4 regions of the Embleya sp. NPDC025285 genome follow, and region 4 is predicted to be linked to each of the others. Evidence: riboswitches for the same ligand, from Rfam matches in the RefSeq annotation. Region 4 holds a riboswitch; each other region holds the start of a gene.
What was found. A riboswitch is a leader RNA that binds a small molecule or an ion and turns the genes downstream of it on or off. The one in region 4 is predicted to bind cyclic di-AMP.

Region 1 (2,971 bases), on a different contig from region 4:
GCGCACACGGCCGGCGGCGGCGAACCGTTGCGCTGCTGCCTGCGCGACGCCGAGCCGGGCGAGCGGCTCATGTTGTTCGGCTACGAACCGCCGCTCCCGGCGAGCCCGTACCGCGAGATCGGCCCGGTCTTCGCGCACGCCGACGCCTGCCCCGGCCCGAGCACCGACGCCTACCCGCCCCAGTGGCGGGCCCGGCCCCAGGTCTTTCGCGCCTACGACGCCCGGGGACGGATCCACCCCACCTCACGCCTCCACGACACCGACAACCCCGAGCCCGCCCTCGCCGAGATCCTCGCCGACCCCGAGGTGACCGAGATCCACTGCCGCAACATCACCTACGGCTGCTACATGTCCACCATCGTCCGCCCGTCCACCCCCGACCGCTGATCCCACGACCGGATCCCCGGTGGCGCTCGCCCCCGGCGCCGGGGGCGAGCGCCCGGCGCCGGCGCGTCCACCGGGGCGGCGACACCGTCGCGCCGGTCTCGGCCACGCCCGGGACGATCACCATGTCGGGCCGGATTCCGTACCGGCCCGCGCGCGGGCGGCTCCGAGCCGATCGCTACCGTACACGGATGGACAACGCAGTCGTGCGGAGCCCGTCGGCCCCGGTCGCGGCGCACACCGCCGCTCCCGGTCCGGGCCGTGTCCGGGGCGCCGCCCAGGTGGTCACCGACATCCTCCAGCCGCGCAACACCATCCTTGCCGGACTGTCCGGTTTCGGTGCGCTCGTCGCCCACTCGTGGACCGGCGCCGGATGGGGTCTGTTCGCGGCACTGTGCGCGGGCATCGTTCCGGCCGGGTACATCGAGTGGGAGCGTCGCCGCGGTACCTGGGGCGACCGGCACGTGGTGGACCGCCGGCAGCGTCCGCGCATCTTCGCGGTGATCCTGGCCTCGATCGGCATCGGCGCGGCGGTCATGCTCGGCGCCGGCGCGCCGTCCCGGCTGGTGTTCGCGATGTTCGCGCTGTGGGGCATGACGGTGGTGCTGCTGGTGGTGAACGCGGCGTGGAAGATCAGCGTCGACTGCGCGGTCGCGTCCGGCATCGTCGCGTTGCTCGCCGTCGCGGGCGGACCGTGGTGGTCGACCGGTTATCTCGCGGTCGGCGTCGTGTGCTGGTCGCGTGTCGCACTGCGTCACCACACCGTCGCGCAAGCCGTGGCTGGTGCGCTCTTGGGCGCCGCCACCGGGGCATCTCTGGTTTTCGGCTGACCGATAGCGGTACATATCGGGCGGCCATCGACCCTCTCTATGGTGCACGTCACATGCCGGGTACCGATGGTCAGGAGGTCGTACGCACCGTAAACCGTCTTTTCACGATTCCTGCCCTGAGTAATCGAATACCCACTATATGTCATCAATTCGGGCACAATGCGTACGCTTCTCGGGACTTTAGGTCCCGATATTCCACCCTTCCGCCCTGATTCTTCTGTTTCGGCGAAACGTGATGTTTGGATCCGAGTCGAGGGTGTGCGTAGTTTGGTGCTTCGCCACACCGGTCCGGTGCTCGGCGAAATGGTCTCCCGGTTCGCCGAATCCTGCCGCCGGAGCGAGGCCACGGTACGAAACCCGAAAGGCAGGAGCGGGGGAACCAAGTGGAATGCCGTCCCGGGCGTCCGTGACACGGACGCCCATGACGACGGCTTGGGGTGAAGCCGTGCCCGTCCCTTCCTCAGGAGGGCCGAACACGGCCGGGCGAGACTCTCCAGCCCGAATCCGACAGCTCACTTCGTAGGCGTGGGAGAAGGAAAAATCTTCGTGCAGTCGTTCATCACCCCTGCCCGCATGCCCAAGAAGACGCGTCTCGCGCTGACCCTCGGCATGGCCGGCGCGATCGTCGCCGCCCCGCTGGTCACCGGTCTCGCCACCGCCAACGCCGCCTCCGTCTCCACCTGGGACAAGGTCGCCATGCTCGAGAGCTCGGGCAACTGGCACATCAACACCGGCAACGGTTTCTACGGTGGTCTGCAGTTCACCATCAGCACCTGGAACGAGTTCGGCGGTCAGCAGTACGCCCCGCGTGCCGACCTGGCCACCAAGGACCAGCAGATCGCCATCGCCGAGAAGGTTCTCGCCGTACAGGGTCCCGGCGCCTGGCCGAACACCTCCGGCCCGGCGGGCCTGACCAAGGGCAGCGCCGCGCCGGCCGTCTCGCCCGGCACCAAGTCCACGGTCAAGGTCACCCCGAAGGCCGCCGAGAAGCCGGCCGAGTCCGCTCCGGCCCCGAAGATCGAGGTCGTCCCGGCGGCCGCCGCGAAGTCCGCGTCGACCAGCACCTCGTACTCCGTGGTCAAGGGCGACACGCTCTCCAAGATCGCCGCCGCCAAGGATGTCGAGGGCGGCTGGCACAAGCTGTACGCCGACAACCGCTCGGTGATCGGTGGCAACCCGAACGTCATCCAGATCGGTCAGAAGCTCTCGCTCTCCGGTAAGGCCTCGGCCTCGACCGAGTCCGGCAGCACCAAGACCGAGACCGCTCCGGCCGCGCCGAAGACCGAGACCAAGACCACGGCGTCCGTGAAGGTCGCGCCGAAGGTCGAGGTCAAGGAGAAGGCCCCGGTCGCGGCCAAGGAGTCCTCGGCCAAGGCCGAGTCCACCACGGCCAACGCGTCCGGTTACGTCGCTCCCGTGAAGGGCGGCCTGGGCACCGCGTTCGGCACCGGCGGCAAGCTGTGGTCCAGCGGCAGCCACACCGGCCAGGACTTCGTGGCCGCCACCGGCACCTCGGTGAAGGCGATCACCTCGGGCACCGTGGTCAAGGCCGGCAACGGCGGCGCCTACGGCAACGAGATCGTGATCAAGCACGCGGACGGCAAGTACTCGCAGTACGCCCACCTGTCCAGCATCGGCGTGCGTGTCGGCGCCACGGTGAGCACCGGTCAGCAGATCGGCCTCTCCGGCGCGACCGGCAACGTGACCGGCCCGCACCTGCACTTCGAGATCCGCACCACGCCGAACTACGGCAGCGG
Region 2 (2,971 bases), on a different contig from region 4:
GGCACCGTCCGGGCACGCGCACCGGTCCGCACATGCGAATCGTCCGCACACGCGCACCGGTTTGAACACGCGAACGGCGGGCGCTCCCTGGAGGGAACGCCCGCCGTTCGATGCAGCGGGTGGAGCGGGTGACTCAGACGCTGACGCCGTGGCTGCGCAGCCAGGTCATCGGGTTGACCGCGGAGCCGTAGTTCGGCGTGGTGCGGACCTCGAAGTGCAGGTGCGGGCCGGTGACGTTGCCGGTCGCGCCGGAGAGCGCGATCTTCTGGCCGGTCTGCACCTTCATCCCGGCCTTGACCGAGATCGAGGACAGGTGCGCGTACTGGGTGTACTTGCCGTCCGCGTGCCGGATGACGACCTCGTTGCCGTACGCGCCGCCCCAACCGGCCGACACGACGGTGCCCGAGGTGACCGCGCGCACCGTGGTGCCGGTCGAGACCGCGAAGTCCTGGCCGGTGTGGCTGCCGCTGGACCAGCGCGAGCCGCCGGAGCCGAAGCTCGCGGTGAGCGTGGCGCCCGAGACCGGGGCGACGTACGAGCCGGAGGCGGTCGTCGTCGATTCGGTCTTGGCGGCCTCGGTCTTGGTGGTCGCGGCCTTCGGAGCCGGCTTGCTCTCCGTCTTGGCCTTCGGAGCCTCGGCCTTGGGGGCCTCGGTCTTCGGCGTCTCGGCCTTCTGCACCTCGACCTTGGGCGCGGCGGCCTCGGTCTTGGTGGTGGTCGGCGCGGCCTTGCCGTCGACCGTGAGCTTCTGGCCCGGGAAGATCAGGTCGGGGTTCTCGCCGACGACGGACTTGTTGGCCTCGTACAGCTTCGGCCAACCGCCGGGCACGTGCGCGGCGTTCGCGATCTTGGAGAGCGTGTCGCCGGTGACCACGACATAGGACGAGGTCGCGGCGGCCGGCTCGGTCTTGGGCGTCTCGGTCTTGGGCGCCTCGGTCTTCGGGGCCTCGGCCTTGGGGGCCTCGGTCTTCGGAGCCTCGGTCTTGACCTCGATCTTCGGCGCGGCGGCCGTCTTCTTCGGGGCCGGCTTGGCGGTCTCGGTCTTGGGAGCGGTCTTCGGCGCGGTCTTGCCGGCCGAGGAGCCGGTGTCGACGTCGGCGGCGGCGCCGCCTCGGGTCAGGCCGGCCTTGACCGAGCACACCGGCCACGCGCCGGGGCCCTGGCCCTTGAGGACCTTCTCGGCGATCGCGATCTGCTGACCCTTGGTCGCCAGGTCGGCGCGGGCGGCGAACTCCGTGCCGCCGAACGCCTTCCAGGTGCTCGCGGTGAACTGCAGGCCGCCGTAGAAGCCGTTTCCGGTGTTGATCTGCCAGTTGCCCGTGCTCTCGCACTGGGCGACCTTGTCCCAGGTGCTCACGGAGGCGGCCTGGGCGGTGCCCGCGCCGATGATCGGCATGGCGACGCCGACTCCGGCGACACCCGCCGCGGCGATCAGACGCGTGGTCCTACTGGTGCTGCGACGGCGATGACGCCCGGTTCCGGACAGCATGGCTGGATCCTCTCCCACGCCTACGAGGTGAGCTGTCGGATTCGGGCCGGAGATCGATAGCCCGGCCACGTCCCGAAGGACATGGCTTCACCCCAAGCCGTTCGCGGCGTCCGATCATCGAGATCGGGGCCGTTCGCGGCGGTTCACCTGTGGTTCCCCCGCTCCTGTCGTGTGGTGCTCGTCAGCCTCCCGAACGGCCGGCGACAGGATTCGGCGTACCGGCGATCGGGGTCCGTGTGGGATACGGACGGATCGAACGCTAAGCAGGCCTCGCCGAAGATCACAAGTCTGTGTCGGATAGACGTCGATTATCCGTTTTGCGGATGAGCGCAATGTAGATGATCCCTTACGGAAAGGACCGTAGTTGGCGTTCCGTGGTGGAAGGGCAGGGAACGCGTGACATCGGCCCTTGGTCACGGCGTACGCCGATCACCCGGGAAAGATCACCTGCGCCCCGTTCGTCACACCCGCATCGCGTGTGGCGTCGCGCGGACCGGGCCCCTGCCCACCGACAGGGGCGTACGCACCCGTGATCGACGTGATTCGGCCCACAGACGAAGCGCATCATGTCCGATTTGCCCCAGGGGGCTTCACTCTGCGTCGTCACGGGATCGCGACGCGACACCGCCCGCGGCGCCGGCTGATGCGCGGCGCCGCGGGCGGTGTGTGCGGGACTCAGCCGCGCTGCGCGCGCCAGCCGGCCCACGCGCTCTCCACCATGTCCGCCGTGTCGTGCCGGGCCTTCCAGCCCAGTTCGGTGGTGATGCGATCGGCGCTCGCGACCACCCGGGCCGGGTCGCCCGCGCGCCGGGGTCGCAGCTCCGGCGCGATGTCGCGCAAACCGGTGACCTCGCGGATGAGTTCCACCATCTCGCGCACCGACGTGCCCTCACCGCGACCGACGTTGAGCACCAGACGCGCGTCCGGGTCGGTGCCGAGCCGACGGGTGGCCGCCACGTGCGCCTCGGCCAGGTCCACCACATGGATGAAGTCGCGCACGCAGGTGCCGTCCGGGGTGTCGTAGTCGTCCCCGAAGATCACCGGCGCCTGATCGGCCGTCAGCTTCTCCAGCACCATCGGCACGAGGTTGAACACCCCCTCGTCCGCGAGCTCCGGCGCGCCCGCGCCCGCGACGTTGAAGTAGCGCAGCGCGGCGTACGAGATGCCGTGCGCGCGCGCCGTGGCCTTGATCATCCACTCGCCGACGAGCTTGCTCTCGCCGTACGGGTTGATCGGCAGGCACGGGGTCTCCTCGTCGACGAGGTCGACGTCGGGCATGCCGTAGACGGCGGCGCTGGAGGAGAACACGACGCGCGTGACGTCGGCCGCGACCATGGCCGCGAGCAGGACGCGCAGACCCTCGACGTTCTCCTCGTAGTAGTAGAGGGGGCGCGCGACCGATTCGGGCACCTGCTTCTTCGCCGCGATGTGCACCACGCCGTCCACGGCGTGCGCCCGGAACGTCTCGTCCAGCAGCGCCCG
Region 3 (2,971 bases), on a different contig from region 4:
TCGATCACCACCGACCGGACATGGGCGTGGGCCCCGCCGAAGTACTCGACGGGGCCCACGTGTTGCCGTTCGTGTGTCAGACGGAGAGCTTGGTGCCCACGCTGATCACGTTCGGGTTGTCACCGATGACACCCGAGTTGGCGCTGTACAGGGCCTGGTAGCCACCCTTGACGCCGAGCTTGGCGGCGACGGAGGAGAGCGTGTCACCGGCCTTGACGGTGTAGCTGCCGGAGCCCGAAGCCTGCTTGCTCGCGGCCGACTTCGACGCGTCCTGCGCGGCGACGTCCTGCTTCGGCTGCACCCGGACCTTCGGCGCATCGGCGCCGGAGTTGCGCGGTGCGGTCTCGGTCGCCGACTCGGCCTTGGCCGCGGCCTTCGGCGCGTCCTGGGCCTTGGTCTTGCCGGTGGTCGAGGACTCGGCCGTGGCGGACGCGTTGCCGCCCTTGGCCAGACCGGCCTTCTGCGAACAGACCGGCCAGGCGCCGGGGCCCTGCGCGGCCAGCACGCGCTCGGCGACCGCGATCTGCTGTGCCTTGCTCGCCTGCGCGGCACTGGCCGCGTACTCGCCGCCGCCGAAGGCGTTCCAGGTGCTCGGGGTGAACTGCAGACCGCCGGAGAAGCCGTTGCCCGTGTTGATGCTCCAATTCCCGGTGCTCTCGCACTGCGCGACCGCGTCCCACGTGGACGAGGACGCCGCGTTCGCGCTGCCCGCCATGCCCACGAGGGGAAGGACGAGACCCGCACCGGCGGCGACGGCGATGCCGGCGCGACGGCCACGAGAGAGCGAGCGAACGGGAGCGGTGATGGCACGGAAGGTCATTGATTACCTCGTCGGGCGCCTACGAAGTTAGCTGTCGGGTTCGGACGATTGGCCCGGCCTCGCCTGAAAACAGGCATGGCTTCACCCCACGGCATCGACATTGCCGATGCCGGCACTCACTTGGTTCCCCCGCTCCTGCCGCCAGTCGATATCGACTGCTTCCCTCGGGCGGCGGCAGGATTCGGCGTACCGCCCGGGGAGTCCGCTTGTGCGAACAACCACGAAGCTACGCACCGGGCCGCCGGGTTGGCAAACATTTCGGGCGCTTTGTGAGGTGCCCCATAAGCAGGAATAACACCGATTTGCCCGATATGTCGCCATCCTCGCAGGTCACGGCGCCGGCGTCCACGGTGCGCGGCCGCGTGGTCACCCGTGCTTCACCGTCGGGCTATTCCGTCGCGGGCAGCTCCACAGGTACGACTACCCGCTCCTCGTCCCAAAGGAACGTCGCGCCGCCGGTCGCGAAATTGGCGACATCGGCCACCGTGGCCCGGCCCTCGGGCGAATCCAGGGTCGCCTGGAGACCCGCGCGAGTCGGCGCGTACAACCCGACCACCAGGTAATAGGGCGGCTGCGCGCCGGAGGGGTCCGGATCGCACTTGCCGATGGTCCAGCCGGTCAATCCCGGCATCGTGCGGGCGAGCGGGACGTGCTTCTCCCAGTAATAGGCGTCGAACGCCGCCGGGTCCTCGGGGTGGCCATACAGCACGGTCAGCTTGTACACACGCGACTCCTCGCGGTCGTGGTGGATGTGTCTCCTGCCGGTGGCGCCCTGTGCTTCCCGCCTCCGACGTGGGACGCCCTGTGCGTCCCACCGGTACCGCCCGGCGCCCGGCACGTGCTGCCCGGATTCGTACGGCGCGGCGCCTACCGGGCTCCGATCGCCTTGAACGCCCGCGCCTGCTCGGTGATGGCCGTCTCGGTCGGCAGCCGTTCCATGCTGGAGGCGCCGAAGAAGCCCACCACGCCGGTGGTGTGCGCCAGCACGTACGCGGCATCCTCGGGCTCGGCGATCGGCCCGCCGTGACACAACACCAGCACGTCCGGGTTCACCTCCGCCGCCGCGTCGCGCATGCGCTGCACCCGCTCCACCGCCTCGTCGAGCGAGACCGCGGTGCTCGCGCCGATGCTGCCCTTGGTGGTCAGCCCCAGGTGCGGGACCAGGACGTCCGCGCCGGCCGCGGCCATCGCGCGGGCCTGCTCCGGGTCGAAGACGTAGGGCGCGGTGAGCAGGCCGCGCTCGGCGGCCAGCCGGATCATCTCCACCTCCAGGTCGTAGCCCATGCCGGTCTCCTCCAGGTTCTGCCGGAAGACACCGTCGAACAGGCCGACCGTGGGGAAGTTCTGCACGCCCGCGAAGCCCATCGCGGCGAGCTGGTCCAGGAAGTGCGGCATGATCCGGAACGGATCCGTGCCGCACACCCCGGCCAGCACCGGAGTACCGTGCACCACCGGCAGCACCTCGCCGGCCATCTCGACCACGATCGCGTTGGCGTCGCCGTACGGCAGCAGCCCGGCCAGCGAGCCGCGGCCGGCCATCCGGTAGCGGCCGGAGTTGTAGATGATGATCAGGTCCACGCCGCCGGCCTCGGCGCACTTGGCCGACAATCCGGTGCCCGCGCCCGCGCCGATCACGACGCCGCCCTGCCCGACCGTCCTGTGCAGTCGGCCCCGCGCCTCGCGTCCGTCCATCTCAGTCCACACGTCCCTTCGTGATCATCTCGTGCAGTCGATCCGCCGCCGCCGTGGCGAACGCCGGATCGTTGATGTCCGTCGCCGCCTCGTGCAACTCGACGGCACTGCCCGCGAGTCCGGACCGCAACTCGTCGAACAGCGCCTTGTCGGCGACGGAATCGTAGAAGGGCGCGCCCTCGACGTCGATCGCCGAGACCCCGCGCAGTGGCAGGTAGAGGGCGGTGGGACCGGTCGCGGCGATCAGTTTCGCGGCGATCCGCCGACCCAGCTCGGCGTTCTCCGCCGGCGTGGTGCGCATCAGCGTCACCGTCGGGTTGTGCACGTACAGCTTCCGCTCCTCGAACCGCTCGGGCACGGTGTCGCGCGGGCCGAAGTTGACCATGTCCAGCGCACCCACGCTGACCACCTGCGGCAGCCCCATCCGCCCGGCCGCGGTCAGCCGTTCGGGGCCCGCGC
Region 4 (2,971 bases):
GGCAGGTCGCGGACCTGGTCGAGGCGGGGCGACTGCGCGCCGCGATCGACTCGGTGTTCCCGCTGGCCGACGCGGCCAAGGCGCACGAGCGCGGGGAGACGGGCCGGGTCACGGGCAAGATCGTCCTGACGCTCTGACGCTCTGACGCTCTGACGCTCTGACGCTCTGACGCTCTGACGCTCTGACGCTCTGACGCTCTGACGCTCTGACGCTCTGACGCCCGCGCCCCGGTCCGCCCGCCCGCCGGGACCGGCGCGTTCGCCGAAACGCACGCCGGCGCCGCGCGCTCCGACCGTCGTCGGAGGGCACGGCGCCGAAGGCGCGTCCCACTATGCGGTTGTGTCACCGCCGCCGGAGCACGTGTGCGCCGGCGGCGGCGGTTTGCCCGGTTCGATCAGGCCGGGCGGGTGGCGCCGGCGATCGGCATGGTGTTGATCGAGGCGATCTCGACCGACTTGCGCGGGTTCGGGGCGTGCACCATCTTGCCGTCGCCGATGTAGATGCCGACGTGGCTGATGCCGGAGTAGAAGAACACCAGGTCGCCGGGCTGCAGGTTGGCGACCGACACGCGCGTGTCGGCGGCGAACTGGTCGTTGGTCACGCGGGGCAGCGAGATGCCCGCGGACTTGTACGCGGCCTGGACCAGACCCGAGCAGTCGTACGCGTTGGGGCCGGTGGCGCCGTACACGTACGGCTTGCCGATCTGCGCCTTGGCGAAGGCCACGGCCTGGGCGGCCTTGCTGCTCGACGCGGTCGAGGAGCCGCCGGTCGGCGCCTGGTTGCCCTTCGAGCCGCCGGTGGCGGGCTTGGCGGGGGCCTTGGCGGCGGGCTTGACCGACACGTCGGCCGACGGCTTGCTCGCCGGCTTGGGGGTGGTCTTGCCGGGCGTGACGGAGGTCTTGGGCTGGACCTTGATGCTCGGCTTGGCGGGCGCGGCGGCCTTGGGTGCCGCGGGCGCCGAGCCGTCCAGCCGCAGGGTCTGGCCGATCTCGATCAGGTCCGGGCCGGACAGCAGCACGTCGCGGTTGAGCTCGTACAGGCTCTGCCAGCCGCCGTTGACCTGGTTGGTCTGGGCGAGCCGGAACAGCGTGTCGCCGGCTTGGACCACGTAGCGGGCCTTGTCGGCGGCCGTGTCGGTCTCCGGCGCGGCGGGCGCGGCCTGGACCGGGGCCGCGTCGACCGCCGCGGTGGGGGTCGCCGACAGCACGGTGGAGGGGGACTGCTCGGAGGTGGAGGGGGCCTGCGCCGGGGCGGCACCGGCGGTGGCGACCGGGAGCACGACACCCATGCCGGCGATGCCCACCGCCGCGACGAAGCGGCGGACGTTGGTGGGTCGAGCGGCACGATGGCGAGCGTTTGTGGACAGCATGAAATGGGGTCCTCTCCTGTCGCCTACGAGGTGAGCTGTCGGATTCGGACTGGAGCAGCCCGGTCGCGTTACGCGACTTCACCCCTAGCCGTCACCGGAACGATCCCGGCCACGGCGATTCACCTGGTTCCCCCGCTCCCGTCGGATTCTTCGATGTAGACCTCCCGCTGCCGGCGACGGGATTCGGCGTACCGGCGACAGGGTTCACCCGAAAGGTGAATCGGCGAGAAAGGTAGGCAATGCGGATGCCTGATCACAACCGAAACCCCGACTTCGCCCTGCGGGTAAAGGCGGAATAAAAGCGACATCTCTCCCGTGTTCGGCTCCGGGGTACCGGTGATGACGAGGGGATATCTCGGAGAGTGGTGTGATCGTGCGGTAACGGAAAATAGTCGAGACTCGTCGCGGAGCGCGGAAAATGAATTGCGGCTCGAAGTCGGCTATATAATTTATGTCCGTTTTATCCATGCGGCCTACATCACATTTCGGGCAACCGATCGACTGGTCGTGCCGGACATGCCGGCGATGCACCCATCCGTCCCGCCGCCGTCGGGTGACCGCGGCGCGGCCGCCATCCGCAGGGGCGAGGCATCACCGGGGGCGGGTCAGCCGGTGAACACCTCCACCAGCGACCAGATCGCCAGCCCGAGCATGCACAGGCCGCCGATCCGCTGCACCGTTTGCAGCGGGACGCGCTTGGCGATGAACCGCCCGGCGAGCAGGGCCAACGCGGACACCGACATCAGTGCCGCGGCCGAGCCGATCGCGGTGGACCAGGTGCCGTTCGTGGCGGCCAGGTTGGCCGTGGTGATCTGGGTGAGGTCGCCCCACTCGCTGATGAACACGGCCGTGAAGGCGGTCGCGAAGACCGGCCGGAAGCCGGTCACGCTCTTGCCCGCGGTGTCCTCGTCGTCCTCGCCCGCACCGCCGCGCAACAACATGAAGGCGCCGAAGCCGAACAGGGCGGCGGAGACGAGCTTGACGATCCAGCCGGGGAGCAGGCCGAGCAGGCCGCCCGCGCCGACGGCGAGGGCGACGTGCACGACGAACGCGGTCGAGGTGCCGAACCACACGTAGAGCGGACGCATGCGGGTGCCCATGGCAAGCGACGCGAACATCGTCTTGTCCGGGAGCTCGGCGAGGAAGATCAGCCCGAAGGCGGTCAGGATCGCCAGAAGGTCGAGGTGCATTCCGGGTGGCTTTCTGCGAGAGCCGGGCCCCGGGTCTTCACGAAGCGCCGCACGGCAACCGGAGGACCACTCGGCCCGGCACGACGGGGTACATCCACGAGAAGACGAGGATGCGTCGATGCCTGGCCGAAGGTCTCGCCCACCCGTGTCGAGCACGGGCCCGGCCACCGGGAGTCCGAGGACTCCAGCATGTCGACGACCGGTTCACGGGGCTACTCCCCTTCGCGGTGCCGACCCTACCGCACCCGGCGTCGGCGCCGGCCCGGCCGCTCCCGGCGCACCGGGCCGTTTCGACGCCTACGACGACCCGTTCACCGACGAAGACCCGCCCTCGTCCAGGACCCGGGCCAACGACCAGCGCAACTGCCTCTCGTCCAGCGTCGTGTCCAGCGTCAGCACCTGCAGCATGGTC

Region 1: linked by a shared signal. The riboswitch ahead of ACZ4FV_RS23270 (transglycosylase family protein) and the one ahead of ACZ4FV_RS43700 (NlpC/P60 family protein) in region 4 are both predicted to bind cyclic di-AMP.
Region 2: linked by a shared signal. The riboswitch ahead of ACZ4FV_RS11905 (transglycosylase family protein) and the one ahead of ACZ4FV_RS43700 (NlpC/P60 family protein) in region 4 are both predicted to bind cyclic di-AMP.
Region 3: linked by a shared signal. The riboswitch ahead of ACZ4FV_RS33070 (transglycosylase family protein) and the one ahead of ACZ4FV_RS43700 (NlpC/P60 family protein) in region 4 are both predicted to bind cyclic di-AMP.

Annotation. Positions count from the first base shown of each region.
Region 1 is NZ_JBVHLU010000034.1:21,788-24,758, reverse strand. Features, by position in the region: gene ACZ4FV_RS23280 (DUF1203 domain-containing protein) at 1-387, shown strand, start outside; gene ACZ4FV_RS23275 (hypothetical protein) at 576-1,214, shown strand; cyclic di-AMP (ydaO/yuaA leader) riboswitch at 1,560-1,755, shown strand; gene ACZ4FV_RS23270 (transglycosylase family protein) at 1,788-2,971, shown strand, end outside.
Region 2 is NZ_JBVHLU010000014.1:50,531-53,501, reverse strand. Features, by position in the region: gene ACZ4FV_RS11905 (transglycosylase family protein) at 134-1,486, opposite strand; cyclic di-AMP (ydaO/yuaA leader) riboswitch at 1,492-1,676, opposite strand; gene galE (UDP-glucose 4-epimerase GalE) at 2,165-2,971, opposite strand, start outside.
Region 3 is NZ_JBVHLU010000062.1:24,805-27,775, forward strand. Features, by position in the region: gene ACZ4FV_RS33070 (transglycosylase family protein) at 77-820, opposite strand; cyclic di-AMP (ydaO/yuaA leader) riboswitch at 821-987, opposite strand; gene ACZ4FV_RS33075 (EthD family reductase) at 1,209-1,544, opposite strand; gene ACZ4FV_RS33080 (phosphoenolpyruvate hydrolase family protein) at 1,688-2,512, opposite strand; gene ACZ4FV_RS33085 (Tm-1-like ATP-binding domain-containing protein) at 2,514-2,971, opposite strand, start outside.
Region 4 is NZ_JBVHLU010000113.1:21,684-24,654, reverse strand. Features, by position in the region: gene ACZ4FV_RS43705 (NADP-dependent oxidoreductase) at 1-137, shown strand, start outside; gene ACZ4FV_RS43700 (NlpC/P60 family protein) at 395-1,369, opposite strand; cyclic di-AMP (ydaO/yuaA leader) riboswitch at 1,376-1,532, opposite strand; gene ACZ4FV_RS43695 (TMEM165/GDT1 family protein) at 1,975-2,559, opposite strand; gene ACZ4FV_RS43690 (TetR/AcrR family transcriptional regulator) at 2,857-2,971, opposite strand, start outside.